2 regions of the Marinomonas primoryensis genome follow, and region 2 is predicted to be linked to the other one. Evidence: riboswitches for the same ligand, from Rfam matches in the RefSeq annotation. Region 2 holds a riboswitch; the other holds the start of a gene.
The links. A riboswitch is a leader RNA that binds a small molecule or an ion and turns the genes downstream of it on or off. The one in region 2 is predicted to bind FMN.
Positions count from the first base shown of each region.

Region 1 (16,301 bases), 1.4 Mb from region 2:
GTCTTCTCTGGCCATAATTCGCGCTGCACGTTCGACCTGAGTCACCTTAGAACCTAAACGAGCAAAACTTTGCGCCAATTCAGAACCGATTGGGCCACCGCCTAATACGACAAGACGTTTTGGCGCTTCATCGAACTTAGCAAATTCTTCCCACAAGTTATCACTGGTGTAATAACCCACGTCATTCAAACCCGGTAAATCAGGGACAAATGGACGCGCGCCCGTCGCCAGCACAATACTCCGCGCCGTCAGACGCTGAGTACCACCATCATTTAGCTTGATTTCTACTGTCCAAGGATCAATTAATTGAGCGTAACCTTGTACGACGTCTACACCAAGATTCGTATAGCGCTCTACGCTATCATGAGGCTCTATTTTACTAATCACATCATGAACACGCGCCATGACTTTTTTGAACGAAAAGGTCGGTTCACTGCTGTCTAAACCGTAGTTTTCAGCATGGCGCATTTGCTGCGCCACTTTCGCACTCTTGATCAAAGCCTTACTTGGGATACATCCATAGTTAAGGCAATCACCGCCCATTTTATTGGCTTCAATTAGTGTCACTTTGGCTTTTACCGCCGCTGCAATGTAAGCGCTTACTAAACCACCCGCACCAGCGCCAATAACAATAAGGTTACGATCAAATGTTTTTGGCTTCGTAAAACCCGCGTACACACGACGCGCTTTAATAACGTTCAATAATTTTTTTGCAATCAAAGGGAACACGCCTAACAAAACAAAAGACAACAACAAGGAAGGCGATAAAATACCGGATAAACTTTCTAACTGTCCCAATTGCGTCCCCGCATTAACGAAAACAAACGTGCCCGCCAACATACCTACTTGGCTGACCCAATAAAATGTCACCGCGCGAATATTCGTCAGTCCCATCAACAAATTTATTAAAAAGAAAGGGAAAATAGGAACAAGGCGAAGCGTAAACAAATAAAACGCGCCTTCTTTTTCAACGCCTTCATTGATCGCTTTAAGACGATCACCAAAGCGCTTTTGCACCATGTCTTGAAGTAAGTAACGAGAAACAAGAAACGCCAAGGTCGCACCAATGCTACTAGCAAAAGAAACGATAAGCAGACCCCAACCTAAACCAAACAATGCGCCCGCCGCCAGTGTCATAATCACGGCACCGGGTAAAGACAAGGCAGTCACAATGACATACAGAATCAAAAATGCGCCACCAACAAGCAGAGGGCTTTCAGCCCGCCATACTTCAAACTGAGCGAGGCCGGACTTCAAACCCTGCAATGTTAATAACTGGTGCAGATCAAAATAGAAAAACCCCGCAGCCAAAATAGCGATTAACACCAATAATCCGATTTTCTTCATTACCAACGCTCCAACAGAGTCTTTCAACTCAGGAAAAATAAAATTACTCAATTAAGTGAATGTTAGTTAGACACAATACAGGCTCGAATTATTACAGCAAGGTAGATTATTTTTTTAAAGTAAAAGCCAGAACACACAAAATAAATACGAGAGAGGAAGAAAGGAAGGCCGCGTTTAGCGAGGCAAACGCGGTTTAGGTAAGAAAGCAAACTACTAATAGACGGTTTTAATGCGCCCAGCCAAAAGACTAAACAAAATACCGAAACAACAAACACACAATACCAACACCACCAGTCCAGACAAACCATAGGCAACCAAGGCAGTGGCAAACGTTGGCGGCCCTACTGTGGCACCAAGATTACCAAATTGAGCCAGCAAACCATAACCTTGAGCCTGTTCGCTTGGGTTACGTGCCAACGTTGGAATCATTGCCAACGAAGCGCCTGGCACCATACCAAGAAACAACACCATAACACCGACCACCAAACAAAATAGCAACGCCGTATCGCCAATCAATGACAAAACCAGCGCACTGACCGCCACACCAGAATAAGCGACCAACGCCACTCGTTGAGGTCGCATCAAATATTGTGCAATAGCGCCCGCTAAAAATGTTCCGCTGGTGGTAATTAAAGGCAATAGAACCAACATCCACTTCTGCAAAGACAGGTCATTAATCAACCCCGGCACGTAAGTCAACACAGACACCAGAGTGCAGGTATAAAACAGGAAAACAAAGCTCGGTAAAAGAGCACGTGGATTACGGTAAATCCTCATCATTTGAGAAAAGAATCCACCTTGGTTGTCAGCGGCAGGCACCAAATCCAACACAGGGTTTTTCCTCAAAATGACAAACAACACGACACCGATGGTCGAAATCAAAATGCCATGACTCAAAAACAATGTAGACAATCCATATTGGTCTAAAAGACTCTTACCAGCCCAACCGGATACCGCAAACGCGACACCAAAAAACGTTCCCCAGATGCCCATCGTCAAGGATTTATGCTGAGGCGCACTTAACTTCGCAATTAACGTTGGCGCCGCCACAACAACGCCTAACTGAGAAAGCCCTTCTAGTATTCTGGTGATAAATAGCACATTAAACGGCGGCAAAAAAGACTGGATAAACGACAAACTGCCACCCAGCAGCAAAGCACCGACCAACACTTTTAAATACCCTACACGGCTAGCAATCATCCCAGCCGACACACCAAATACCAAACCAACCAACCCTACAGCAGACAGTGACGCGCCAGTTAATGTTGCCGTGGTTTGATAATGATTTAACAAGGTTTCAAAGGAGACAGAAAACTTGGCAAATTGCATTGCGGCAGAAATCCCAGCAATCCAAAGCAAAATGATTTCCAACCATTGAGTTTTTGGAGCAACAACCGACGAATAAGAGGGGGTACTTGGCATTAAGCTTCCTTTTGTAGATCAAATATAAGCCATCAAAACCAAGCGACGCACTTAAAGTTGACCTTATGGACAAATATAGAGCGCTATTCTAAAACAAAAAGCACCAAGATTGGGCAGGTATTTGCGGAATCAAAAGAGGAAATAATGCCGTACGAGAGCAGCATCTCAAACGGCAAAAAAATAAGAAGATAAAAAAATCAGCGAAAAGCCTGACCTATAAAGCACCAGACTTTTTACCATCAATGCTATTGAGCCGTTGGCGCTAAATCCGCTCTTTTCAGCTCTTTCATACGCAAACCAATATTACCTAGAATCAACACCAAACCACCGACTATCTGATAAGCCGTTAGTCCCATGTCTAAGAACAGCCAATTAATGGCGGCGGCAAACACAGGAAAAGACAATTCGGCCAAGGTGGCGAGTTGTGCGGGGACGGTTTTGAGCCCTTGATAGTAGAACCACATGCCGATGAATCCGCTTAACAAGGCCATGACGATAACCAAGCTGAAATCCACCGATGTCATCGTGGTCAAGCTATCAGATTGCGCCAGTGCCAAAGGCAATAACACCAATAAACCCGCCACAAAACGACCCGACATAATAGCATTCGCTGGCATGTGTTGATGCGACAAATATTTACCACACACGGTCGCGGCGCCCCATGCAATAACCGCAATCAGCGTGTAGCCATAGCCTTTTAAGATACTCACGCTATCACTAGAGTAATGCCATTGCGCATCGCCTAACAAACGCAGGTCTGGCCACATCATCACAAAGCTGCCAAATAAAATGACCGCTGCCCAGCGAAGAAAGTCCCCTTCAATCCGTTCTTTTAAAAGCCAATACGCCAGTAATATCGCCACGATTGGCTGCAATTTTTGAAGCAGGATAACAACGGTTGGATTCAAATAATGAAAGGCTTCGGTGAACGCCAAGGTTCCCATCGCCGAGCCAATGCCGCCAATAAAAAACAAACATGAAAAGCCGCTTATCGACATATGACGATAAACATGGCGATAGCGCCACAGCATAGGGCTGACAAACAGCACCAAGGTGAGATGTTCAATTAATACAATTTGTAGAGTGGAATAACCCGCGCCCAACAAAGGGTAGCGAATTAAGGTATCAAGTGCCCACGTGAAACACGCGATCATGATAAAGAATGTACCTGCCATCTTTGGTTTCTCCAAGCGAATAAGATGTACAGGGGTGATGAGGAATATACCAAGCCGTTTACACACCCAAAGGATAGGCAAACTAAAACGCATACATGGCGCCAACGAACAGAACCATCACTCAATAAAGAGTCATGTTTTTTTCGTTGCTTGGTCGATCTTCTATCATCCGGACTGTAACCGTCGGCTCTGGAGTCTCACCAGATCTGCTGACCTTAATTCGATGTACACAACGACAGGTTCGTCATCGCAACCAAAAGAATTAAGCGCTCGCGGGCTGTTCGATTAGATTTAGCAAACCTATTCAAAATCACCGCCGGTGGGGAGTTTCGCCCCGCCCCGAAGTTCGATTATTGTAAATAATTTATCGTCTAACTTTAAACGCATCACCTTATTTAGGCAATAAGAACTGTGAGCACGATAATGAAATACTCTGTTTCTAACGTGCGTCATATTCCTATACACTCACTCTCTAAAAATAAACACTCATTGAAAAGGATGATTTCAATGCAAAGCTCTTCTCGAAGTGGCATTTTTTATGCGTTAACGGCGTTTACTCTATGGGCAATCGCGCCTATTTATTTCAAAGAAATGTCTTTCGTGCCTGCGACGGAAATCCTTGCCCATCGCGTGATCTGGTCCTGTCTTATCGTCTTGGTTTTAATCATTTTACTACGCTATACCAATGCGTTGAAAACCGTTTTGCGATCACCTAAAACGCTGATGGCCATGCTCGTATCGACGATTTTGATCGGGGTGAATTGGGGTACATTTATCTGGGCAATACAAAACAATCAAATGTTAAGCGCCAGTTTGGGATATTACATTAACCCATTAATTAGTATTTTATTGGGTGTCATTTTCTTTAAGGAAAAGCTGGATAGGGTACGTAAAGCAGCAGTCGTTCTGTGTTTTTGCGCCGTGGTTTTTGAAGTCATTCAGTTTGGTTCATTGCCTTGGATTGCGCTTTCCCTAGCGATTACCTTTGGATTTTATGGTTTAGTGCGTAAGAAAGTAGCCGTTGATAGCTTTACCGGCATGGCGATTGAGACCGCCATTCTTTTGCCTTTCGCTCTCTTGTATTTAATGATGAGTGATTCCCCTACTGCAAATATTTTCGGAAATAATGCGAGTGTAAATTGGTTACTGTTTGCTGCGGGTCCTGTCACTATGGTGCCGCTGATGTGCTTTGCAGCGGCGGCGAATCGAGTCAGTCTTGTGACACTGGGTTTCTTCCAATACATTGGTCCAACGGGGATGTTTTTTCTGGCGGTGTTCTTATATGACGAGCCATTAAGCGTAGAAAAACTCACAACCTTCGTGCTTATTTGGTCCGCTCTTGCCATGTTGATTGTGGACTCTATTCGTCGCATACGAAAAACTAAAGCGGCGAACTTCACGGCTAAAAAAGAAACTCTGTAACTCTACCCATTTATACATGACTCACTACGGGTCATGTATTCTCAACAATCTAATTCATACCAATTAGTCGCATCGAAATAGCTCTCTTTTTTGTTTCTTTTTTCCATCTTAGGCCCCACAATCGCGGCCTGTTTGGCCACTGACTATTTAAGATGAAGATCATCACTTTCGACGCATTAAGAACGCTCCACTTACCTCATGTGAGGTATATCAAACCCGAGTCCATGTACGAACATCTAGACGAAATAAAACAAGCCGATTGGCTTCTTTTCCCTCAGTACTGGCAACTTAATGCTCTGATTTATGGTCTTAAAAAACGTATTTTCCCAAGCCTTGCCTCTTATATGATAGGCCACGATAAAGTAGAAATGACGCGTACATTTCGTACCCTCGTACCACAACAACATCCTTATACTATCATTGCAGCAAATACGCCTTATGAAGCTGAACGAATCTGGGATGAAATGCCGTCGCCATTTGTGGCAAAAATTCCACGCAGCAGCATGGGGAATGGCGTATTTTTGATAGAAACACTCGGCCAATGGCGCGACTATATCGCTCAATCTGATGTGTTATATGCTCAAGAGTATCTGCCAATAGACAGAGATATGCGTATTATTTGGGTCGGAAATAAAATCGTCAGCGGTTATTGGCGCTTGCAATCAGACAATGGTTTTCATAATAACGTCAGCCAAGGCGGACAGGTGGAAGTTGCTCTGATCCCAAAAGAAGCGCAAGACCTAGTTACCTATCTCGCTGAATCTTTAGATATTAACCACGCAGGATTTGACATAGCTATGGTTGGATCAGTGCCTTATGTAATTGAATTGAATCGTATTTTTGGCAATCAAGGATTGAAAAATATTCAACACGGCGTCAACACAGAGCTGCTCAACTATCTAAATGAGCAACACTTACTGTCGACGGCTAACTTAATAGTGCAGCCCGTTGGATTTTAAGAACCGATTTGAAAGTAGAATAAAAAAAATAGGAAAATAGCGGCCATGGTTTGTCATACCGTCATGTCTATTTTGTAACAAAGAAAGTAAAGGTCCTATTTCTGCATTGCCAACATCTCCATATTATCCAGCGCGGCTTTTAATGCTTTCGCCACCTCTACGCTGAGACGCGTTTTTCCTGAGCAATCATTAATAGCCGACGCATAATCTGTTAAAAGCTTTTTCTGTGTGTAGCGTTCATTAAGATGTCGAAAAAAAGACTTTCTTTGTCTTTCAAACAGCCTTTGCATCAGCTTTGCTCTATCCGCATTTCCTCCGTACATACTTAACAACTTGGGAGTAATAATGTCATGTTGGAGAAACTCACTATAAGCAGACAAACCTTTGTGAATGCGTACCATGTCACCAGCATCATATTGGTCAGAAGATTCGTCTAATTTTATATCCACAAAATCCACCAGCGCAAGGCAGGAATTTATTTCGTTAATAGCCGGTCCCGCGGCAATTATTACCGGCGAGCACATCAAACTAAAGATAAAGATGAGGTTCTTATGCATTCCCAAAGCCCTTCTCCTTTTTAGTATTTGGAAAAACAGATCAAAGACGTTCCACAAACAACTCAACGTCACTTGCACAAAGTAACACTAAGGCTAGGTTAAAAAAAGTTATTGTGAATTGTTCTCAATATCATTTCATACTTTTCTATTGTCATAAAAAAGAAAGGTGAAAAGACTGCAACTTAGCAAAAACCATTGATGAAAACATCACCAGACGATTCCTTATAAGACTCGTTTTGTTAAAAGTACTTTCCATTGAGCTAAAAAACCATGAATACGATCAACGTTACGCACATCGAATCCAATGTAATGTAAACTATTCAAACTGTCAGGAAAGTCGTGATTTAACATTCATCAGAGCAAAAACATGAACAAGCGCAATGCCACTTCTGCCGATGTCGCCATTTTGGCGGGCGTTTCTCAATCAACGGTATCGAGAAGTTTTGACCCAAATAGCCGAATATCTGAGTCAACACGTCAGCGTGTTTTTGCCGCCGCAGAGCAACTGGGTTATCAGGTAAATAAAGCCGCGCAAACCATGATTAAACAGCGCAGCGATCTGGTCGGTCTTGTCACCGCTGGTCTGGAAGATCCATTTCGTTCTGAGTTTCTACATAAGTTAATCATCGAAGTGCAAAACTGTGGACTTCGTCCCATGGTCATGGACGTATCCAATCGACAAACCATCGATGAAGACTTACAAGGGCTGATTCAATATCAACTCAGCGGCGTCATTATAACCTCTGGTACACCCAGTGAAAATATTGGCAAAGCCTTCATCAAACACGGTACCCCAGTGGTATTAGTGAATCGAACTGAGCATTCTGACGAGGCAGACATCGTCAATTTAGACAATGAAAATGCTGGGGCCATGGCCGCCGAAGCATTCCTCAAATCCGGTAAAACCAACCTTGTGGTCGTACGAGCCAAAAGCCCAAGCTTCAGTAGCGTAATGCGCGCTAAAGGTTTCTTAAACTATCTACACCCTTATCTGGATAAAGGTATCGTTCAGGCAAGTGAAGTCTTTTGTGAAGCTGGTAACTATGAAAGTGGTTACCAGATTGCCACCCAAATATTGGCACTTAAAAACCGCCCAGATGGTCTTTTTTTCTGCATGGATCATATTGCCTGTGGTTTTTTAGATGCCGCGAAAAAACAACTGTCCACCAGCGACCTACTATCAATCGGGGTAATTGGCTGTGATGATGTGGCCCTCGCAAGCTACAAATCGTACGATCTAACCACGCTCAGACAACCTTCAACAACCATGGCAAAAGCGGTGATGCAAACGCTGCTAAATCGATTGAAGTTACCCTCATCTCCTCCGAGTAAACAAGCTATTGCGGCTAAACTTATCTACCGCTCTACCTTAACAAAACCCTCCAGCAATTAATTTCACCCACCAATAATCAGGTTTTTTACCCTCGGTATTTCGTTACCTATTGATCACAATAGAATTTTTATTTCGTTTTTATTTTTTTTGAAATTAACCTTTCGTTATAGTAATTTGCCTAGTATGCTTATTTGGTTGTTCATACGTATGCACAACTATTCAAAACATCAGGAGGCAATATAAAAATGAAAAACTCTCCCTATATCCTTAGCCTTGCTCTCGCGACAGCGGCGACACTCAGCGCCGCACCTGCGATGGCAAAAGGTAAGCTAAATGTTATTTGTTCAACCGATACAGATTGGTGTAGCTTGATGGAAACAAGCTTTGAAGCAGAAACAGGCATTGATGTCGCTCTTATTCGTAAGAGCTCAGGCGAAGCTTACGCTCAACTGCGAGCGGAATCGAAAAATCCAAAAATTGATATTTGGTGGGGTGGCACCGGTGATCCACACCTTCAAGCAGCGGCAGAAAAACTCACTCAAGTGTATAAACCTAAAGCCCTTCCTGATCTACGTGATTGGGCTCAGAATCAAGCAAAAGTATCCGGTTATCGTACTGTCGGTGTTTACGCGGGCGCACTGGGCTTTGGCTACAATGAAGACATTCTGAAATCCAAAGGACTTCCAGCACCACAATGTTGGAAAGACCTCGCCAAGCCAATCTACAAAGGCGAAGTGCAAGTTGCCAATCCTAATTCATCCGGCACGTCATACACGGCATTGGCGACTTTTGTGCAAATGATGGGTGAAGATCAGGCATTTGATTACCTTGCTCAGCTGCACAAAAACATCAACCAATACACAAAATCTGGCTCCGCGCCGATTAAAGCCGCGTCCAATGGTGAAACGGCCATCGGTATCACCTTCATTCACGACATCGTCAAACAGGTGAAAAAAGGTTACCCCGTCAAAGCCGTCGCACCTTGTGAAGGCACTGGTTATGAAGTGGGATCGATGAGCATAGTAAAAGGCGCTCGTCACTTAAAAGAAGCCAAAATCTGGGCTGAGTTTGCCTTACGTCCTGACATTCAAACCATGGCCGATAAAGCCAACGCGTATCAAGTACCATCGAACAAATTGGCAACAACGCCGCCAGGCGCGCCTGATTTCGATACTCTAAAACTGATCGATTACGACTTTGCAAAATATGGGTCCGCGGACACGCGCCAACATTTGTTGCAACGTTGGGATGCTGAGATCAAATCTCTACCACGTTAATCATTCAGACATACTTGGTTTTTCCTGAGATCTACTGGGTCATCGCGCCCAGTAGAGATTCAAGTTACTGTTTGGAGTATCGATCGTGAAACACTCTTTTATCCCGTGGCTGTTACTCGGCTGGATCGGTTTTTTACTGATGCCTTGGTATCTGCTCGAAGACGGCTTTTGGTCATTTGTTTGGTTAACCGATGGTTACCCAACCGACTTATATTACGCGCCAGCGATTTTACAAGGAATGCTTGGTGACAAGCTCTGGCTGCTGCCGTTAGCCTTACCTTTAATCGCACCATTACGACTCATTTCGTTACAAAAAAATGACCCAAGATACAGTCGTTATCTGATTTTTTCGGGAGCTCTCGGCCTTATTTACATGATGAGCCAAGGCTTTGCCATTGGCATCAGTGGCTGGCAGTTTGCTGGGTTAGACACCTTATTTGGTGAGTTAGAACAACAACAATACGGCTTTGGCTACGGCGCCATGCTCTGCGGTTTGTCTTTTTTGATGCTATTAACCACAGGGCTTGCTGCGACCGGTTTTTTGAAGGGTGATGTGTTTGTCACTGGCAGCATAGGTTTGATCGTTGCCTTGGTTGGCTTGTTTGTCTTTTTCCCCGTTAGCCAAGTATTGCTTAGCGCCTTTATGAATAACGACGGCGTATTTGCACCGACCGCGTTCTTTGGCAAATTATTTAGCGATAACATTTGGTCATTATCGTGTTTAAGCGATGGTTATACTTGCGGCACCGCATGGAACTCGCTGACGCTGGCCGTTTTGACTGCCACTATCACGACCTTGCTCGGTTTGTCCTTCGCATTAGTGGTCACACGCACTGGCTTTCGTTGGAAAAAATCGTTACGCCTGCTCACCGTTTTACCGATTATCACACCGCCGTTTGTCATTGGTTTGGCGCTGATTCTATTATTTGGCCGCTCTGGCGTGGTGACAGAAATCTTCGCTGATGTGTTTAATATTGAGCCAGGTCGATGGATCTATGGCATGCCCGGTGTATTGTTCGCCCAAGTACTGTCTTTCACTCCCATTTCTTTTTTGGTGTTGATTGGCGTTGTCGAAGGCGTCAGCCCTTCTATGGAAGAAGCGTCTCAAACCTTGCGAGCAAACCGCTGGCATACTTTTGTTAACGTCTCTCTGCCGCTCATGCGTCCAGGCTTAGCCAATGCCTTTTTACTGGCCTTCATTGAAAGCTTGGCCGATTTCGGTAACCCAATGGTGCTTGGCGGTGATTTTGATGTTCTTTCTACGGAAATCTTCTTCGCCATTGTGGGGGCACAAAACGACCAAGGTTATGCCGCAGTATTGGCCATCATTTTGCTATTTTTCACCTTGAGTGCCTTTTTTCTACAGCGTCATTGGATCGGTAAGAAATCGTATACTACCGTGACTGGCAAAGCGGATTCCGGCACGTATATGGGCTTAAACCATGGAATGAAGTTAGCCTGCTATATGACGGCTTTGCCTTGGGCAGCGTTAACCATCGTCATTTACGGCATGATCATGTTTGGTGGCTTTGTGCAGAACTGGGGCTACGACAACAGCTTTACCTTTCAGCACTATCAGGATGCATTCTCTATTGGCTGGGGCGAGTTTGGTGTCATTTGGGAAGGCGCCGCGTGGGATTCTCTGTGGACGACACTGAGTATTTCAGCCATTGCCGCACCATTCACCGCCATCGTTGGCTTGCTCACCGCTTACCTATTGGTACGTCAGCAGTTCAAATGGAAAAGCGCTTTTGAGTTTGGCACCATGCTGAGTTTTGCTATTCCAGGCACGGTTATCGGTATCAGTTATATCCTTGCCTTTAACGTTCCACCGTTGGAACTCACTGGCACGGGCGTGATTCTAATTATCTGTTTTGTCTTCCGTAATATGCCTGTTGGTGTACGCGGTGGCATTGCGGCGATGAGCCAATTAGACAAGAGCTTAGATGAAGCCTCATTGACCTTGGGCGCAAACAGTCTAATGACGTTCCGACGCATCATACTTCCGTTATTACGTCCTGCGATTATCGCGGCGTTGGTGTATAGCTTCGTACGAGCCATCACCTCGGTCAGTGCGGTGATTTTCCTTGTCAGTGCCGATCACAACATGGCGACGTCTTACATTATTGGGCTGGTAGAAAACGGCGAGTACGGCATTGCCATTGCCTACTGTAGCGTACTGATTCTAGTCATGTTGACCACAATCATCGGCATCAATGTGTTTGTTGGGGAGCGTCGCTTAAGACGCAACGTATCTGTCTCTGCCTCAACGACATCATCCTCTAATTCAGGCCCTTCTCTAAAGGAGAAACACGCATGAGTCTTCATTACAAATCAGGCTCAGTGAGCTTTGAAAACGTCATTAAAACCTTTGGCAATGTGACTGCCATTGATAACGTATCTTTCACTATTGAACCGGGTAACCTTGTCACCTTATTAGGGCCAAGCGGTTGCGGAAAAACCACTACGTTACGAATGCTGGCGGGGCTGGAACACCCAACGTCTGGGCGCATCATGATTGGTAACAAAGACGTTACGCATCTGCCCGCGACCGATCGTGACGTCAGCATGGTGTTTCAATCTTATGCTTTGTTTCCTCACATGACGGTGGCCGAAAACGTCGCCTATGGTCTGAGCGCCAGCGGCGTGAACAAAGTCGAAGCCAAAGAAAAGAGTGAGGAAGGATTAGAGTTGGTCGGCTTAGAAGGTTACGGAGAACGTTTTCCCAGTGAATTATCGGGTGGTCAGCAACAACGTGTCGCCGTGGCACGCGCGTTGGTTCTCGAACCCGAAGTGCTACTGCTTGATGAACCCTTATCGAACCTAGACGCCAAATTACGTCGCCATGTTCGTGAGGAGATCCGCGAACTTCAGCAAAAAATCGGTTTGACCGCGGTTTACGTCACCCATGATCAAGAAGAAGCGCTTGCCGTGTCTGATCGTATTATTGTGATGAACCGCTCGGTGATTGCTCAAGAAGGCAGCCCTCGTGAACTGTATGAGGCGCCCGCCTCAAGTTTTATTGCCGACTTTATTGGCGACGCTAATCTAATCGACGCCGACATCATCGCCACCGATGGCCACACCGCGGAAGTGGCCGTTGGCGCATTGCGTTGTTCCTTGCCACAACGTGACTTTAGCAAGGGCCGCGTACAGTTGGCGGTACACCCAAGTTCTGTCCGGTTATCCAAGCTTGATCATCAATCTACAGGGCTCACTGGCAACGTCAGACGAGCAACCTATTTAGGCAACCAAATGCAATACGATGTCGATTCTGAAGTGGGTAGCTTATTCGTCGTTGACTATCGTGTTGAGCAAGCAATTCCCGTCGGTTCCGATGTGTCTATTGCGTTTTCAAATCGCGGTCTTGCGTTAGTTAAGACAGCTTAGAGTGGAGTACAACTCATGTTTTTAGCTCATAACTTAGTAGATCAAGCGGTTCTTGACCGATTCGAACAAGCCGAAAAAGTGATAAAGGTCGCCGGCGCTCAGGCTCTAGATTATTTTCGAAATCGAGACAAACTCGTGGTTGAAACCAAAATGGAGCCCCAAGACGTGGTAAGTATTGCCGACCGTAATGTAGAAATTGCCATCATTGAAGGCTTACAAAAACACTTTGCGCAAGATGGCTTCCTCGGCGAAGAACAAGGCACCACCAAGGGTGACAACGAGTATTTGTGGGTGATTGACCCAATCGATGGCACAGCGTGTTTTCTCAACGGCATGCACTCTTGGTGTATTTCGATTGCCCTAATGGTGAACGACAAAATCGCGTGCGGTCTGATATTTGATCCAAACAGCAACGAACTTTTTAGTGCTATCGCGGGTAAAGGCTGTTTTGTGAACGACAAAAAAGTCGAAACCCTCAAAGTAAATTCCGTACAAGAAGGTGTGATGGGAGTGGGAACGTCTCATAGAATCCCATCCTCTCTTTGCGTTAACTTTATCGAAAAGTTATTAAGTGAAGGCGGTATGTTCATCCGTAATGGCTCTGGCGCGCTCATGCTGGCCTATGTGGCGTCAGGTCGCCTGATTGGTTACTACGAGCCCCACATCAACTCTTGGGACTGCCTAGCAGGTCTCATCATGGTGGACGAAGCCGGTGGCGTAACCAACGACTTTTTAGAAGGGGAAGGACTACTCAAAGGCAACCCTTTGCTGGTGTCTGCGAGTGGGCTCAAAAAATCACTCAACAAAATGACAGGCATTTAATACTCTAAACGGATATCTCCCAACTTCGCCGCCTTGCTGTTTTAATCAACAAATAGGCGGATTTTTTTGTGTTTTTTTCTAAAAAATTAAACAAGGCTCAAGACGAGATCGTTGGCGCCGTTTTATTCAATCGTTTTGGACGTTTCTCCCAGCGCACTTTAACTTCAAACTGCTGGCTGTCTTCGTCATCCGACGCGGTTACCTTTAGCCGCAACAACCCTTTTGGATCAAGCTGTAATGTGCCTTCTTTTTCATCACTAAACTCCAGCTTTCCTTTGCAAAGTCCCTTAGAAAGCGCTTTTAGTACATCTTGAATATCGTCTGGATCAAGCAGGGCTTCGTATTTAAATTCTGTTTTCGATTTCATAATGCTTATTCGTAGATTCCTTGTAATTCTTGGGCAGTCATTACTTTGGCCGTTGGATAATCGCAGCTCAGGCCAACAATACCTGCGTCCTTGTCTATTAATGTCGCGCCGATACCGTAGTGTTTTAATCCTTCTACTTTTCGTGAATGGGAATCCAGCGTGATGTCCGCCTCCACATGAACCAATCCCTTTTTAATGGTAATGCGCTGACCTTGTTGACGATTGATATGACCTTGTACCACCACATGAATACCTGCTTTGTGAATCGCTTCCACACCACGCGCCGTCAAAGGAAGGTCAGCGTCCCGATACTTAGTACGAAACGTATTGGCGATAGAACTGTAGTAGAAACTGAATAAGTCGCGACGTTTCAAATTACGGTGAAACGCTTTGTTCGCGTAGTTTGTGCCACTTTTTAGTAACATTTGCCCCATGCTATCGTCCAGTCCAGCGTGAAGAAATAGAAACGACCCACGCTTAGCAACCAATTCCATCTTGCGGAAAAACCAGTTAAATTCGCCTTTTTTATACAGAAACAACTGCTGACATTTCAACGATGTCGCATACACCTGCCGCAAACTTAAGCCGGCAGACAGACAATGTTTTTCGAAACTGTGATTCTTCGTTTCCATTTTTCGCACTTCACGATCGATACCTTCTGACGTCAAAAAACCGGCGGCGTGAAATGGAAATTCTTTAAACCAATCGTCTCCAGGGAAAAGCAGCTTACGGCAGGCGTCCTCATCGGGGATTTTTTTGTCCCATTTTGTGTCTGCTAAATATTCGTCAAACACTTCACGAAACAGCGGAACCACTTTCTTTCCCATTCGAACGAAAAAATGCTGATTGCCCACGTCTTTTTTACGCGCCAACGCCAATAAACCCATTAACAAACGCAAATCGTGATTGCCCGCCAGTAGCGTCACCCGTGCTTTAAGCTTATAGAGCTGCTTCACGCTGCGCAGCAATGCAAGGTTACTCGGCCCCTTATCCAAGCAATCACCACCGACAATAATTTCTGCCTGACGACCTTTTTTCGTCAAGGTAAGATGGCCTAATCCGGCTTTCTTTTTACGCTCTGCGACACCAGCGGCAATCAAAGAGGCTTCAAAAGCGAATGCATCGGCATGCGGATCGGAAATAAATACCACGGACCGCTTTGGCCAACGTATTTTGTTCTTTTTAAAGCGTGGTGGCGTTTTATTGGTGGCCAAAACATGACTGTTTACCGAGCTATCATCCCGAGGCCACGACGTCCATTCACTCGGTAAACGAGCAATAATCTCCGTGTGATTAGGACGATCTATAATAGCGGGAATAGGGCTCTGCATACTTGGCTTACCTTTAAAATTAGATGACAAATCACTTTTTACATTCGGAATATTTAATCGGGTACATCATGGGTTTGACGTTGCTTCCACTCTCCGAACCCTTTTTTTATTGGCTGATCGTTAGAAAACTCCAACACGATGGGATGGCCATAAAACATACTTAGCCGTTTAATATCGCAAAATTGTATGACATTTAAATGAAACGCCCCATGACGTATCGATGCCCCATGCCCCACCAACAACTTAACCAGACCATCGCCTTCATGATTACCTTCAAATATGGAGTGCTGAGATCGCCAGGCTTGAATATGATCCGCCACTCTTTGACCTGCTTGTAGCAATGACTCGGCACCATCGAAAGGCAAACAATAGTCGCTGTCTGATTTCCAATTTTCTGGCGGTGTGGAGAAACGCGGATCCAGCGCTAACACCCTTTCGATTTCTTCTACAGGCAAGTTGGCAACGGCGCCAACACTGCGCTCACACAAAGTAGGAAACGACACCACTTGTGGTTCTCTATCAAAATGTTCACGTAATTCTTCGATGTAAATCATCGCCGTCTGCCACGCTCGCAATAAAGTCGACGAGTCCACTTGTGGATCCAGTCGCAGACCATTGCGCGTTAACCACTCACCAAACGTGCGGGCTTGTTGTCGCACCTCTTGCTCACCTTCCTCGGTTAGAGGGAAAGGCTGCAAAGCGCTCGGCACATTTTTCAACTGTTCGTAAGCACCGTGGCGAATCAGCGCGATGCGAGCGATCATGGTTGATCCAAGGTAGCAATCAAATCATAAGCACGGTCAAAATCGATTTTTCCCGTTAAACGATAAACGTCCACATTCTCGAGTTCGCTGGCATAGTGCGCCACAGAGTCAATGGCATTGAGATCCGTAAAAGCA
Region 1 covers NZ_CP054301.1:149,811-166,111, reverse strand. The annotation lists gene MP3633_RS00725 (FAD-dependent oxidoreductase) at 1-1,347, opposite strand, end outside; gene MP3633_RS00720 (MFS transporter) at 1,561-2,769, opposite strand; gene MP3633_RS00715 (DMT family transporter) at 3,015-3,944, opposite strand; FMN riboswitch at 4,098-4,295, opposite strand; gene rarD (EamA family transporter RarD) at 4,452-5,366, shown strand; gene MP3633_RS00705 (ATP-grasp domain-containing protein) at 5,519-6,325, shown strand; gene MP3633_RS00700 (hypothetical protein) at 6,421-6,882, opposite strand; gene MP3633_RS00695 (LacI family DNA-binding transcriptional regulator) at 7,250-8,275, shown strand; gene MP3633_RS00690 (ABC transporter substrate-binding protein) at 8,461-9,492, shown strand; gene MP3633_RS00685 (ABC transporter permease) at 9,578-11,812, shown strand; gene MP3633_RS00680 (ABC transporter ATP-binding protein) at 11,809-12,882, shown strand; gene MP3633_RS00675 (inositol monophosphatase family protein) at 12,898-13,704, shown strand; gene MP3633_RS00670 (amphi-Trp domain-containing protein) at 13,802-14,071, opposite strand; gene MP3633_RS00665 (metallophosphoesterase) at 14,077-15,402, opposite strand; gene MP3633_RS00660 (histidine phosphatase family protein) at 15,456-16,166, opposite strand; gene MP3633_RS00655 (HprK-related kinase B) at 16,163-16,301, opposite strand, start outside.
Region 1: linked by a shared signal. The riboswitch ahead of MP3633_RS00715 (DMT family transporter) and the one ahead of MP3633_RS13215 (6,7-dimethyl-8-ribityllumazine synthase) in region 2 are both predicted to bind FMN.

Region 2 (16,301 bases):
TTTATTTATTAGCGCTGCTATTCATGGTGATGAGCTTAATGGTATCGAAATTATCAGCCGTATTATTCAGAGCAAATATTTGAGCAACCTTAGAGGCACCCTTATCGCCGTTCCAATTGTTAACGGCTATGGTGTTTTAAACCAAAGTCGTTATCTACCAGATCGTAGAGATTTAAACCGCTCTTTTCCGGGCTCTAAGAGAGGTTCGCTGGCTGGACGTGTTGCCGATCACTTTTTGAATGAGATCGTAGCTAAGGCAAATTACGGTATAGATCTTCATACAGGCAGTTTGCATCGTACTAATTTACCACAAGTACGAGCGAATCTTGATGATCCAGAAACCTTGGAAATTGCGAAGGCTTTTGGTGTGCCCGTTGTGATGAACTCAAACCTTAGAGATGGCTCATTGCGTGAGTGCGCAAATGATTTTGGTGCTAAGGTTATTTTGTATGAAGCGGGTGAGGCGTTGCGTTTCGATGAATTATCTATTCGCGCTGGTGTAAAAGGTGTTGTCAGTGTTATGAGGCATTTGAGCATGCTGCCTAAATCTCGTAGTAAAAAATCGTTATCTGAGCCAAGAATTGCTCGAAGCAGTAGCTGGGTTAGAGCAACGGATAGCGGCTTTACGACGCATATTAAAGAGCTTGGTGACCTTGTCGAAGCAGGCGAAGTATTGGCAGAAATCAAAGACCCTTACGGTGATATTCTGGATACGGTGCTGTGTAAAAATGGCGGCATTATTATTGGTAAACAAAATATCCCGTTAGCACAAGAAGGCGATGCTATGTACCATATTGCTCACTTCTCTTCACCTGATGAGGTTGCTGGGCATGTTGAGACAATGCACGATGAATTGATGGACAGTGAGGCTTCTCTTAATCTAGTAGATTACGGGTAAGTATTAGCCTCAATCCATATGCCTTATTTATTGTGTTTCTTCGGCTAATTAGGCACTTCTAAAAGACATAAAAAAACGCGTTATGCCGTATGAACATAACGCGTTTTTTTATGTCTTTTAGTTGGCCTATATATTAGCGAGCTTTAATCTTTGTCTTGCGACGCTTCGCTGGATTGGCTGTTTCGCCAGTATTACGGCTACTCGCAGGCTTGCCGCTATTGTTTTTCCGGCGTGCTTTCTCTGCTGCTGTATTTTTTTCCATCGTTGGTCTGTTCGATGTATGTGACGCGCCAGTTGCTTGACCAGGTTTCGCCTTTTGAGGGCGTCGATGAACTTGCTTGTCTTTATCTTCCGCTGGAACCAACTTATTATCACCATGACCTATAAGGTCCGGACGCCCCATTTTGATTAAGGAGTTGCGTAGATCTTGCCAGTTATTTGGATCATGGTAGCGTAAAAAGCCTTTTTGCACCGTGCGCTGCTTAGCATCTTTTGGCGTATAAACGTCTTCACTCTTGTACGTGACGGGTTTTAATGGGTTCTTGCCAGAGTGATACATGGCGGTTGCTAAGGACATAGGTGAAGGGTAAAAAGTTTGCACTTGGTCTGGTTTGAAATCATTGGTTTTCAACCACACGGCAAGGTTCAGCATGTCTTCATCTGAGCTGCCAGGGTGGGCGGCTATGAAGTAAGGAATCAAATGCTGCTTCTTGCCAGCTTCTTTAGAGTACTTATCAAACATGCGTTTGAAGCGATCATAAGTACCCATTCCAGGCTTCATCATTTTTGATAAAGTGCCTTGTTCGGAGTGCTCAGGTGCAATTTTTAACAAGCCACCAACGTGATGAGTAACGAGCTCTCGTACATATTCAGGGTCTTCTACTGCAAGGTCATAACGCAATCCAGAAGCAATGGAAACCGTGTGAATGCCTTCCACTGCACGGGTTTTACGATAGAGCTGAGTGGTTGGGCTGTGATCAGTGTTTAAATTTGAACAGATAGTTGGGTATACACAAGATAGTTTACGACAAGATGCTTGAACTTCATCATCATTGCAATTCAATGTGTACATGTTTGATGTCGGCCCACCAAGGTCAGATATGTGTCCGGTGAAGCCTGGAACCTTGTCTTTTATGTCTTCAATTTCTTTTAGAATAGACTCATGTGAGCGCGATTGAATGACACGACCTTCATGCTCGGTAATTGAGCAAAAGGTGCAACCACCAAAGCAGCCGCGCATGATGTTGATTGATGTCTTAATCATGTCATAAGCGGGAATGCGGGCTTTTTTGTATTTTGGATGCGGCACACGAGCATAAGGCAAATCAAACACGCCATCCATCTCTGGTGTTTCTAATGGAATTGGAGGTGGATTGACCCAAATTTCTTTTTTGCCATGCTTTTGAATTAAAGCGCGGGCATTATGCGGATTAGATTCAAGGTGCAAAATACGTGAAGTGTGCGCGTACAACACAGGATCTTTCGATACTTTTTCGAAAGAAGGCAATCGAATATAGGTTTTTTCTGGATCAAGTTTTTCACCACGACGCAACGGCGCAGGAATTACTCGAATAGGCATTACGTCTGGATCTTCTTCCTTGGTTTGGCATTTGCCTTCAGGAATGTATTCATAGGGACTGTAAATTTGTTCAACTTTGCCTGGCCAGTCAACGCGTGTTGAATCGATTTCTGTGTAGCCACCCGGTGGTGTATTACGAACAATGGTAGTGCCCCGAATATCCGTCAGTTCGTCTAAGGTTTTGCCCATGGCCATCTGGTGCGTAACTTCTAGCATGGCACGCTCAGCGTTTCCGTAAAGCAAAATATCAGCGGTGGAATCGATCAATACTGAGCGGCGGACTTCATCGCTCCAATAATCATATTGTGCAATGCGTCGAAGGCTGGCTTCGATGCCGCCTATCATGACAGGCACATCATGAAACGCTTCTTTACAGCGCTGAGAATACACAATAACGGCACGGTCAGGGCGTTTTCCGCCGACACCATAAGGCGTGTACGCGTCGTCATTACGCACTTTTAAATCTGCGGTATAGCGGTTGATCAAAGAATCCATGTTCCCAGCGGTAATGCCGAAATATAGGTTGGGGCGACCAAGGCGCATGAAATCTTCGGTATTGCGCCAATCTGGCTGATCAATGATACCAACACGATAACCTTGAGCTTCTAATAATCGACCCAGTACCGCCATGCCAAAACTAGGATGATCCACATAGGCATCGCCTGAAACAATGATGACATCGCAACTGTCCCAGCCAAGCGCGTCCATTTCTTCCCTAGTGGTCGGAAGGAAGGGTGAAACACCGTAACACTCAGCCCAATATAATGGGTAAGAAAAGAGTTGTTTGGCGGTTTTATGTCGTTTGATCATTATCTACTCTTGGTATCGGGGATAGTGGCGGTTTTTCATTTCCGCTACTAATGAAGATACATGGATTATCGGTAAAAAATTGTGCCGTATTATCCCAGAAAAAGGCTAGGGTAGACAGTCTAATCTAGACTCCTATCGTCTTTATTATCTATGGTTGAAGGCGCCAAACGCTTTCTTCAAAAGTGGTGTGCCCTTGATCTCTATAATGAGGGTGAGTCAGCGCCAAATTCTCAAAGGCGATTTTTTGTATATTACCTCCCCATAACGACACAACACTTTGTTCGTCAATTGAAAATGGGGGACCTTGTTCATCACCGTCATAATACAGTGAAATTAACAGAACATAGGCTGAAGAGGACAAACGATCAAGTGTGTGACTAACGTAATTGGCGCGTTTTGAATCTGGCATGGCGACCATAGCGGCTCGATCATAGCAAGCATCAAACTCAGTTTCGCTGAATTGGAAGTAATCCCCTTCAACGATACGTAGAGACAAGCCATGAACCGTATGTATTTTTAGTTCCCCCTCGTGGTGTGTGTCATAGGCTAAATCGTTATCGCCTAAAAATTGAATGACTGCTAAAGAGGATAGCTCGACGCCAGTCACTCGATAACCTTGTTCCGCTAACCAAATCATGTCATTGGATTTGCCGCACAGAGGAACGAGAATATGACTGCCTTTTGGCAGCGTGGGCCAAAATTCAATTAACTTTGGGTTAATGCCTTCTAGATGGAAGCCAATACGTCCGGTTTTCCATCGATCCAACCAAAATTCATTTGTAATCACGATCACCTCATTAAAATTGGCTTGTTTAAATTCGATGTGTATTGTATTCGTCTTATTCTGGCTTGAACCATCGGTAGACGACCAAAACCAGTATAAACGTTTGCTTATATTTTTCATTGCCACTTTAGTTCTATTTTACAAACACATCGCTTCATTTTTACTATGGAATTGTTATGTCTTTAGACCTTGCGCCAGATCATATTAAGCTGGCTGTTGATCTTATTGAGCTGCTTGAAAGTCATCAGGTTGAGCCTCATGTGGCGGTGGGTGCGTTAACCATCGTTTTACACGACTTTAAAGAAAAGCAAAATAAGCTTGAAGAAGTAGACAAAGAAAAATAAAAAGAGTTTCTTGAATTGTTTACTCATCCACGATTCTAGCCAAATGATTCAATGAATGGAGTGAAATAAAAATAAGAGGACTTCGTTAACCTTTGGTTACCACGTTGCCACAGCACTTGTCGTTTTTTACACTTATAGATTATGTTTAAACATTGAGTTTATAGCGGCTTGATTATCTTATAAAAAGGCGAATTACTATGTCGGCTAAGGAAAATATGCAGTTGATGGCGTCCTACAACCATTGGATGAATCAAACAATTTATCGGGCGGCTGGCGAGCTTAACGATGTTGATCTTACAGAGAATAAAGGTGCTTTTTTTGGGTCAGTGCTAGGCACGCTTAACCATAATTTGGTCGCGGATATTATTTGGCTAAAGCGTTTTTCGGAGTGCTTTGGTTCGCTTGTTAGTCTCGAATATGTACGAACGTTAGAAAAACCTACTGCGCTAAATGTACTTCTTTTCAAGGACCTTATTCCTCTACGAGAGAGGCGTTTTGAACTAGATAACATCATTATAGCCATGATGGATGAAATAACGGATGAGATGCTAACAATGGCTCTTGGCTATAAAAATACGAAAGGTGTTGAGCATTTACAGCGTTTTGAATTTGTTTTGCAGCACTTTTTTAACCACCAAACGCACCATAGGGGCCAGTTAACCACTTTATTTTCTCAAATGAACATAGAGGTTGGGTTAACTGATTTAGTTACGACCATTCCCAACATGTAATTTACTAAATGGGTTTGCTTCTAGGTAATCGTTGCAAGGTATAATACGCGCAATTAAATCCATTTTAGATGAGTCCTATTTTGCACACACTTGCCCAACTTAACCGCGGAGAACTAAAAGGCGTCGTACGCTTGCAGCTGTCTGAGAATTTGACGACGTTTCCAGAGGCGATTTTTGACCTCGCTGACAGTTTAGAAATTCTAGACCTATCAAATAACAAATTGAGCGTGTTACCGGATGATCTGTCACGCTTAAAAAAACTGCGAATCCTATTTTGTTCGAATAATCGTTTTACAGAGTTACCTGAGGTTTTAGGGGGATGTCAGCAGTTAGAAATGATTGGTTTTAAAAGCAATCAGGTTATTCGAGTGTCTTCTGCTGCGTTACCGTCACGGACTCGCTGGTTAATCCTCACGGATAACCGGATTGAGCAACTTCCAGAAGACATTGGCAGGTTGGAACGCATACAAAAATTGGCATTGGCGGGAAATCGTTTAACCTCGCTTCCAGATTCCATCAAAAATTGCCATAAATTAGAATTGATCAGGTTGTCTGCGAATAGACTTTATGCCTTTCCTGATGTGCTGCTGAGTTTGCCTCGTCTAGCGTGGTTGGCGTTTTCTGGGAATCCATTTTGTGTAGAACGTGATTCTCATGATGAGTTTAAAACAGTGCAGTTTGGTGATTTGGCATTGCATCAAGTGTTAGGGCAGGGGGCGTCAGGTGTTATTTCATTAGCGACTTGGCAGCGTAATACGTTCGACTTTCCAGACACTGTCGCGGTAAAGGTCTTTAAGGGTGAAGTAACCAGTGATGGTTATCCTGAGGATGAGTTGGATGCTTGTTTGGCCGTAGGAAGTCATGACAATTTGGTTAAGCCATTAGCCAAAGTGGTCGATCAGGATTGCTCTGCGCTGGTGATGGAGCTAATTCCTTCGCATTACACAAACTTAGGGCAACCGCCAAGTTTGGTGTCTTGCACGCGAGATACGTTTTTGGCGGGTTTGCAGTTTTCACTTGAAAAGATTGCCTACATTGTCGAACAGGTCGATCGTCTAGTACTTCACTTCTGCGACAAAAAAGTCAGTCATGGTGATTTTTATGCTCACAATATATTGATAAGTGAAGAAGGGCATGTCTTGTTTGGTGATTTTGGAGCCGCGTCAAAATATGGCCATTTGTCAATGGATCAGCAACAAGGCATTGAACAAATAGAGCGACGAGCTCTGGGCTTTTTTATCGATGATATGCTGAGTCTGTGCACTGAAGAGGATAAAGCGAATGAGCTTTATCCGTCGCTAAAGTCTCGTTGCTTAAGTTCTATTACGCTTAAACAATAACAGAGCAAAAAATAGCAGACATAAAAAATGCCTCCTGTTCGTGAGAATAGGGGGCATTTTCAGTTTGAAACCGACGATTTATGACAATGCTTTTGCGTTTTCTGTCAATCGAATGGCTTGGTCGCAAGCATTGGCAAGTTCTAGGCCTTTCTTAACAAAATGGCGGCTAAAATAATTTTTATGCTCGTCATGTTCATGAAAGTTGTGTGGTGTCAGTACAGCGGTTAGTACCGGTGTTTCTGTTTCCAGCTGAACCTGCATTAACGCGCTACATACCGTTTGCGCGACGAAGTCATGGCGATAAATACCACCATCGACAACCAACGCCGTGCCAGCGATGGCAGAATAGAGTCCACTTTTAGCGAGTAATTTTGCTTGCAGTGGAATCTCATAAGCGCCAGGTACAGGGATGACATCAATTAAAGAAGCGTCGTAACCACGCGCGACCAATTCGTTTTTAAAGCCTTCAACGCAATTAAGTACGATGTCTTCATGCCAAGTGGCGTGGAGAATCGCAATACGTTTTGTTGATGGTGTGAAATCAATGTGATTCGTTGAGCTCTGATTCATTATAAAATCCTATAAATATAAGGTGAATCAGGGCGAACGGGCAGGCAAATACACCATAATAACATGGCATACCTTAAATAAGGCGCCGAAAAATACGACACCATTAGAGGTCTTGTCTGACGCGCTCTCTATCATCCGGACTGTAACCGTCGGCTCTGGAGTTACACCAGATCTGCTGACCCTAAAAGAAAGGCTTCTATTAGGCGCTCGCGGGCTTAGAAATAAATTCCTTACCGCCGGTGGGGAATTACACCCCGCCCCGAGAACGAAGTCGGATAAATCCGACTGGTGAAATATACTCGTTTTCATCATTGGCTGTAAAGCGTACCTAGTCTTCAATTGTGGTGATTTTGTGAAATTTAGCTGCTAAGAGTCGCTTAAAGGCCGTTAAGTAACAAAAAATAACCAATAATTGATATTACTCAGTGGAGCTTGTTATCTGGCTCGATATACTATGAACTGATAATATCTGATGAGTTTACTGTAATGACCTATTGGTCAGAAATGGGTGAATTGGACCATTAAAGTTTTAGAATGGAGTCTCATATAATGCATATCCAAAAGTTTTTTTCACAAAGTGTCTTGGTTGGTTTCTCTGTATTGGGCTTGGCTGCTTGTAGCTCAGTAGATAAAGACAGAACAGCGTACGATGACACTTATGAAATAGAAAACACCGAACAAACCAATTCTGCTGTCTATGCTTGTAACGGTATACCTTTAAATATTTATTTTCATGCAGAACAAGCCCAATTATCTTGGAAAGAAAAAACCTATAGACTAACCCATGCGGTGAGTGCCTCTGGCGCATTTTACTTGGGCGAAGGCGTGTCTTTTTGGATTCATGATGATAGCGCTGAATTAGAGTTTAATGACATGGAAAAAGATCATTGCCGCCTTGTTCGTGTCGAGTCCTAGTTCCTTTTACCTGAACATCGCTCACTTTTAATAATGGTGTTTTCATCTCGTCGGATTTGCAATCCGTGTACAATGATGCCATTCGCGTCCTATGGCGCTTGATTATATTGTAGAGATGGCATGAGTAAATTATTTGTGATGGGCATGGGGCCTGGAGATTTAGGCTTGGTGGCGCCGAATGCAACCAAAGCATTGGCGATTTGCAGCGATTGGGTTGCATACGGTTATTATTTAGATTTATTGGGTGAATTAAGCGAAGGAAAAACCTTTCATAATCTTCCTTTAGGCGAAGAAATCGGACGCGCTCGTCTTGCGTTGAGTTTAGCTGCGCAAGGTAAAAATACAGCCTTGATCTCTAGCGGTGACATCGGAATCTATGCGATGGCGACACTCGTCTTTGAACTGCTGGATTTGCAGTTGCAAGGCAAAGAAAACCATCCAGAATGGCTGAATGTGGATATCGAAGTAATCCCTGGTATTTCTGCGATGCAAGCCGGAGCAGGCCGAGTCGGCGCGATGCTTGGCCACGATTTTTGTACTATCTCCCTTTCAGATTTATTAACCCCTTGGGAAACTATCGACAAGCGTCTTCATGCTTGTGGCGCGGGCGACTTTGTCGTGTCTTTTTATAATCCTGTTTCCAAAAAGCGTGACTGGCAACTTAATCACGCTCGTGATGTCCTATTGCAATACCGCCCGGCAAGTACACCTGTGATGATTGGCCGTCAGCTGACGCGACCAGAAGAAGAAATTACCTTTACTACCCTTGGTGAATTGGACGCAAAAGACGTAGATATGTTCACCATGGTGAGCGTGGGGAATTCCGACACCAAACACATTACAAATGGCGAGAAACAGTGGATTTATACGCCACGTGGCTACTCGAAAAAGTTATAAGTCTTTATGACAATTATTAAGAGAACGATATGACGGTTTACTTTATAGGCGCAGGACCTGGCGATCCAGATTTGATGACGATCAAAGCAGTTAAGACAATGGCGCGTTGCCCCGTTATTTTATACGCTGGTTCCTTGATTCCAACTCCAGTTATTGACAGTGTGCGAGAGTCTGCCGAAGCGATTTACGACACCGCCGAAATGAATTTAGATGAAACCACTGCTGTGATCGAAAAGGCGGCTAAAGAAGGCAAAGACGTGGCGCGTTTGCAGTGTGGAGATCCTGCTTTGTACGGTGCTATTGGCGAGCAAATACGTCGCATCGAAGCGTTAGGTATCGATTACGAAGTGATTCCCGGTGTTAGTGCAGTTGCCGCATCGGCGGCCATGTTGAAAAAAGAACTGACGCTTTCCGGTGTATCGCAAACCGTCATCATGACGCGTTATGAAGGTAAAACCCCTTTCCCAGAAAGAGAGCGTTTACCTGCATTGGCGCAGAGTGGTGCGACCTTGGCGATTCACCTTGGTATTACTCGAATTCATAAAATTGTCGAAGAACTCATACCTCATTATGGTGAAGATTGTCCTATTGCTGTGTGTTATCGCACTAGTTGGCCAGATCAAGATTATGTTGTGGGAACGTTAGCGGATATTGTTGCCAAAGTAAGAGAGAAAAAATTCACTCGTACTTGTTTGATACTGGTTGGGAAAGTATTAGACACAGAGGATTTCGCCGATTCTTATTTATACGACAAAGGGCAGGCTCATATCTTCCGTAAGATACATAAGTCTAAAAAATAATAACTTTAAAATACTAAGCCTAAAAGTAAGAAGGATTCATCATGCAGCTTAATAAAATTCCAACAACGATTGTGACTGGCTTTTTGGGCAGTGGCAAAACCACATTATTATCCAATGTTTTAAAACAAGCGGCAGGCAAACGTATCGCCGTGATAGTTAACGAGTTTGGTGAGTTAGACATTGACTCTGATTTATTGCGTTCTTGTCCTTTAGATTGCCCAGAAGGTACGGAAGATGGCCAAGAAGGAGGCCAGCGCAGTGATGATGGGTTTTATGAGCTGGCAAACGGTTGTATTTGCTGCACAGTGGAAGAAGAATTTTTACCTGTGATGAAGCAGCTGGTGGCTCGCCGTGGCGATATCGATCATATCTTGATTGAAACCAGCGGATTGGCGTTGCCAAAGCCGTTAGTGCAGGCCTTTAACTGGCCGGGTATTAAAGAATATTGCACGGTGGATGCAGTGATTACTGTCGTTGATGGCGAAGCCGTTGCGGCAGGTCGCTTTGCCCATGATGAAGACAAAGTACAAGCGCAGCGCGATGCTGATGAAAATCTTGATCATGATCCAAGCTTACAAGAATTATTGGATGATCAATTGAGTGCCGCCGACTTAGTGGTGGTAACGAAAAACGACTTATTAGACGAAGCGGCGCGTGCTCGTGTGCAAGCCATCATCGCCCATAAAGTACTTAACACCGTTAAAACGGTCTATATCGAAAATGGTGAAGCGGCTCTGGATGTTCTACTCGGTATTGATGCCGCCACAGAAAGTCGTATCGACGATGTGCATAACCACCACGATCATCACCATGCACACGGCGGCCATCATGATCATGCCCATGATCACTTTGATTCGTTTGTTGTGACGCTCGGTGAAGTGCAGTCCGATCTTCTGCAAGAAACGCTTTCTCAGTTGGTTGAAGAGCACAATATTTTTCGTGTGAAAGGTTTTGCTGCGGTGCATGGCAAGCCAATGCGTCAGGTTTTTCAAGTTGTCGGCACCCGTTTAGATCGTTATTTTGACCGTCTATGGCAACCAGAAGAAGTGCGTAAAACACAGTTGGTCTTTATTGGTAAAGGCATTACGAAAGAAAAAATTGAAGGCATTTTACACGATGCTTTAAGTGCTTAATTAAAGTGGCATTGATAGGCAATCAAGTGGAGAAAATGTGCATTTACTAGCGGCCAAACCGGGTGGATTTGTTGACGATGAAGGGATTGTCGATTTAGGGCAAACGCCCGCTGATATGGTTATTTTGGCCGCAGCGGATTCTGTATTAGGGGCGCTAGGAAGCGCTCTTGATCAGTTGGTTTTAGTTGAGTCTTCAAGTCGTTCACATGACGCTTCTCTGGAAGTAAGCGATAGCGACCGATTACCGAGTATTCGCCTAGCAAATTGGATGCAGTTGGTAAAACCCGCCGCCTACGATTTGTACGAACATAAGGTGCTAGAACACGCCAAAGTGGTGGTGGTTTCTTTACTCGGTGGTGAGCACTATTGGGCCTACGGGTTCCAGCAGTTACAAGCTTGGTCGAAAGCCAAAAAAGGCCGTACTTTAATCGTCGTACCGGGCGATGACACCCCAGATCCTGCTTTGATGGACGCGTCTAATTGCGATATGGAAGACGCTCACAGAGTGTGGCGCTATTTTCGTGAAAGCGGTCAACGAAACAGTGAGCAATTTTTTCAATTTCTTGCCGCGCAATTTTTTCAAAAAAATATTGATTGGCAAGAACCTGCGCCTTTACCCAGTGCGCTTATTTACTTTAAAGGTAATAGGTCAAATCAAGGTCATGCCTCTAGCTTGAGTGAATGGAAAACGCATCATCATGATGCTTTATCTTATTCGAATGAAGTGAAGAGCCAGTCTGTGGTACTGGTGGTGTTTTATCGATCTCACTTACAAAGCGGAAATACCGCAATGTTTGATGAATTGTTAGACATCATCGAACAAGAAGGTCTTATCCCTTTAGCTGTTGCTGTTAGCTCCTTAAAAGACGATGTATCCGTTGGTTTAATCGAAACACTGGCTGAGCAAACCAACGCAAAAGTCATTTTAAATACCACGGGCTTTGCCGCGAATCGAGTTGGCAGCCCAGATTTGGCCTCTGAGCCAACAGATTTTCAATCCGCCTTTGACTCCCCAATTCCTGTTTTACAATTGATTTTATCCGGCAGTACGCAAGATGACTGGCAGCAGCAGACTCAAGGGTTGCGCAGCCGAGATGTGGCCATGCAAATCGTCTTACCTGAAATGGACGGCCGAATTATTACCCGTGCCGTCAGCTTTAAAGCGTTGAGTCATTACAATGAAACGGCTCAAGTCGATTTGGTACGTTACGAACTTCATCCAGAGCGCGCACGTTTTGTCGCGCAACTGGCGAAGCGTTACGCCACCTTGGCAAGCAAACCAAACACCGAAAAACGCATTGCTTTTGTGCTGGCAAATTACCCAACCAAAGATGGCCGCATTGGCAATGGCGTTGGTTTAGACACGCCTGCGTCAACGGTGAATTTACTCAACGCGTTGGAGTGTGCTGGTTATCCCATTCAAGACATTCCAGCACACGGTAATGCTTTAATCGAAATGTTATTGGGTGCCGTGACAAACAATCCAAACACCTTACACGAACGAGGTTGTTGGCAAAGTTTGTCTTTGGAAGAATATTTGCATCATTTTTATCAGTTGCCGTTAGAGTGCCAGACGGCGGTTTGGGATCGTTGGGGGCCACCAGAAGACGATCATAAATGCCGAGAGCAAGACGGCCAGCGGCGCATCATGTTGGCGGGCATTCGTCTTGGCGAAACCTTTGTTGGTATTCAGCCAGCGCGAGGCTTTAATCTTGATCTTGCTGCAAATTACCATGATCCAGATTTGATTCCCCCTCACAGCTATTTGGCGTTCTATTTTTGGCTGCGTCATGTTTATCAAGTGGATGCCTTTGTGCATGTTGGAAAGCATGGCAATCTCGAATGGTTACCGGGCAAAGGTACGGCCTTATCTGAGTCTTGTTGGCCAGATATCGCACTTGGTCCTATGCCGAATTTTTATCCGTTTATCGTCAATGATCCGGGCGAAGGTGCGCAAGCCAAACGCCGGTCTCAAGCAACGATTATTGATCATTTAATGCCGCCGATGACACGAGCTGAAACTTACGGCGACATGGCTGATCTGGAAAACCTAGTGGACGAATATTACCAAGCCATGGGCATGGATGTTCGCCGCGAAACGTGGCTACGAGAACAAATTCTAAAAAAAGTCCAAGAATCCCATTTGTTAGAAGAGCTTACCATTGTCGAAAATAACGGTGTCGAAGCCAGTAACGACGACTCCGTATTGGAAGGTTTGGATACCTATTTATGTGAGATTAAAGAAGCACAAATTCGTCACGGTTTGCATCGCCTTGGGGAGCTACCCGTAGAAGACAAGTTGGCCGACACGCTGGTGGCGTTATTGCGTTTACCTCGCGGGAACGAGATAACCAGCCAAGGTATTTTGCATGTCTTGATGAAAGACTTTTCTTTGAGTCATCACGGCTTTGATCAGCATGATTTTGACCCTATGCAAAGCCTACGAATGCCTTGGCTGGGTATAAAACCTGACGCATTATTATTAGTGAGTGATGCCGATTGGCGAACCCATGCGGACACCAAAGAGCGGCTCGAATTATTCGCCAAAGACATGATGCAGACGTATTTGATTCAAGGTCATTCTACAGATGAATTGGCAACGTCTTTTCCGCAAACCGCGGTGCTTTTGTCTCATGCTAAAAAGACCTTGATGCTGGCGTTGGAAAAAAGCGCAAACGATGAAATTCAGGCCTTGATTACTGGTTTAGCGGGTGGCTTTATTCCACCGGGGCCAAGCGGTGCGCCAACACGTGGTCGATTAGATACCTTGCCGACAGGGCGTAATTTTTTCTCTGTAGACAACCGAGCGATTCCATCGCCTGCGGCGTGGGCAATTGGTCAGAAATCCGCCGAGGCGTTGATACAGCGACATTTACAAGAGCATGGTGATTATCCGAAAGACCTCGGTTTGTCTGTATGGGGCACGGCGACCATGCGTACCGGTGGCGATGATATCGCGCAAGCGTTTGCACTGATGGGCGTTCGTCCCATTTGGGCGCCGGGTTCGAATCGCGTAACGGATTTTGAAATGCTTTCTTGTATGCAAATGGGGCGTCCCAGAGTGGATGTGACCTTGCGAGTATCGGGTTTTTTCCGTGATGCGTTTGCTAATGTTATGCGGCTTTACGACGCGGCGGTGCAAGCCATCGCAGAGTATGAAGAGCCTGGGAATGGCAATACGATTCGCGCCAATGTTCAAGCGAGAAAACAAACCTTGCTTGGCCAAGGAATGGACGAAGAACAGGCCAGCCGCCAAGCATCTTATCGAGTGTTTGGCAGCAAACCAGGTGCGTACGGCGCAGGCTTACAAGGTTTAATCGATGAGCGTTGTTGGGACACGAAAGCGGACTTAGCCGAAGCGTATGTAAACTGGGGTGGTTACGCTTATGATGGCAACTCTCAATCAGGAAAACAAGACGGCGTAGAAGCAAAATCTGCCTTCGTTGAGCGTTTGTCTCAGCTTGATGTGGTGGTGCAAAATCAAGACAATCGCGAGCACGATATTCTGGATTCCGACGACTATTATCAGTTTCAAGGCGGTATGACTAACGCTGTAACGACGTTTAGTGGGCAAGCGCCGAGTGTTTATCATAGTGATCATTCTAATCCGAGTTCTCCGAAAATTCGTACGCTTAAAGAAGAATTAAATCGTGTCGTTCGATCACGAGTATTGAACCCTAAATGGATCGAAGCCATGCAAACTCATGGTTACAAAGGCGCGTTTGAAATGACCGCTACAGTTGATTATCTGTTCGCCTATGATGCGACGACGGACCTAGTCGCCGATTATCAATATGAACAGGTGACCGATCGTTTGTTACTTGACCCAGACAACCAAGCGTTTATGCGCGATAATAATTCTCACGCCTTGGAAGAAATGGGCGAGCGTCTTTTAGAAGCGATTCAACGTGGTATGTGGCAGAACGCAGAAGGCCACAGAGAAAAAATTCAGTCTTTGTTGCTTGATTTAGATCAGCAACAAGAGCAACGTCAGTGATTTATCATCAGGAAGCTTGGGCAGAAGTTTGTTGATAATTAAGTTAACGACTGACGATAATCAGAGTCGATACAAAAGAGAGAGACAATGAGCAATACAACACCAGTCAAAAAACAAGGCATTATGATTTGTGGTCACGGTAGCCGTGATAAAGACGCAGAGCGTGAATTTGGTTTAGTCGCAAAAGGGTTAAAAGAGCGTTTCCCACACCTACCTGTTGAATACGGTTTTTTGGAGTTTTCCGCACCGAATATTCACATGGGACTCAACAGCTTATTGTCGCAAGGTGTTGAAGAAATTTACGCCGTGCCGGGCATGTTGTTTGCTGCGACACACGCGAAAAACGACATTCCTTCTGTACTGACGACGTACGAAGAAAAGAACGCCGGTTTACACATTACTTATGGTCGTGAACTTGGTTTACAAGACGACATGATAGAAGCCTTCCAAGCGCGCATTTATGAATCGCTTGGGCTTGATCCACAAAATCCACCAGAAAACCTATACGACACATTATTAGTCGTTGTGGGTCGCGGAACTTCTGATACATCCGCTAATGCGGAAGCGGCGAAACTGACACGCATCGTCAGTGAAAACATGGGCTTTGGTTGGTCGGATACCGTGTATTCTGGCGTGACTTACCCGTCTGTGGGCGTAGGCTTAGAAAACCTAATGAAGTTGGGCTATAAACGCATTGTTGTTGCGCCTTACTTTTTATTCACCGGTCGATTAATCAAACGTATTCAAGGTTATGTGGACAAAGTGGCGCAAACCAACCCAACGATTGAATTCATTCAAACGCCTTACTTGAGCGATCATCCAAGAGTTATCGACGCTTTTCAGCATCGAGTAGAAGAAATTATGGAAGGCGAGTTGCAAACCGGCGAAGAAACCTTGATGAGTTCTTTCAAGCGCCGTCTTGCTGCTGGCGAAGTCGATGTTCATCACCATCACGCCGAATTTGTTGATCCTCAAGACGATACGCAAGGTTTGTCTGATTTTGACCTTAAACACGCGGTGGTGTCGACGGGGGGCACTTCTCACTCTTCCGTATTGAAACCTCATGGTCATAGTCATGGTCATTCCCATAGTCACGACCATGGGCACTCCCACGATCATGGACACGGACATTCACACGGCGTTTACAAACACATCGGTCACCCAATGGGACCAAGAACCATGATAGGTGAAGGTATCTGTTGTTGCTTCATGGGGCAGTTCACCGATGAAATTCTAGAAGAAGAAAAAGACAAGATAGACGGGGACTGCACTAAAACGGCTTTTGCTCACCGTAAGTAATGCTGTTTATTTATTCACTTTAATATGAGATAAAAATTACAGGTTTAGGGTGTTATAGATTTAGTTATTCAATTAGGGGACGCACTGGTTGTAGTGGAGATATGCAAGCTAGCCTTCTTAGCATGATCAATTTTTTGCTGGGCGATAAGTTTTTTAATAATGGTATGCATTAACTGAGTCGTTTTTATAAATAGGAAGTAAACA
Region 2 covers NZ_CP054301.1:2,843,864-2,860,164, reverse strand. The annotation lists gene MP3633_RS13245 (succinylglutamate desuccinylase/aspartoacylase family protein) at 1-898, shown strand, start outside; gene MP3633_RS13240 (YgiQ family radical SAM protein) at 1,032-3,287, opposite strand; gene MP3633_RS13235 (class I SAM-dependent methyltransferase) at 3,436-4,191, opposite strand; gene MP3633_RS13230 (DUF2496 domain-containing protein) at 4,248-4,415, shown strand; gene MP3633_RS13225 (DinB family protein) at 4,613-5,146, shown strand; gene MP3633_RS13220 (leucine-rich repeat-containing protein kinase family protein) at 5,227-6,486, shown strand; gene MP3633_RS13215 (6,7-dimethyl-8-ribityllumazine synthase) at 6,565-7,056, opposite strand; FMN riboswitch at 7,176-7,327, opposite strand; gene MP3633_RS13210 (MliC family protein) at 7,606-7,971, shown strand; gene cobJ (precorrin-3B C(17)-methyltransferase) at 8,092-8,868, shown strand; gene cobM (precorrin-4 C(11)-methyltransferase) at 8,898-9,668, shown strand; gene cobW (cobalamin biosynthesis protein CobW) at 9,710-10,801, shown strand; gene cobN (cobaltochelatase subunit CobN) at 10,839-14,798, shown strand; gene MP3633_RS13185 (sirohydrochlorin chelatase) at 14,886-16,097, shown strand.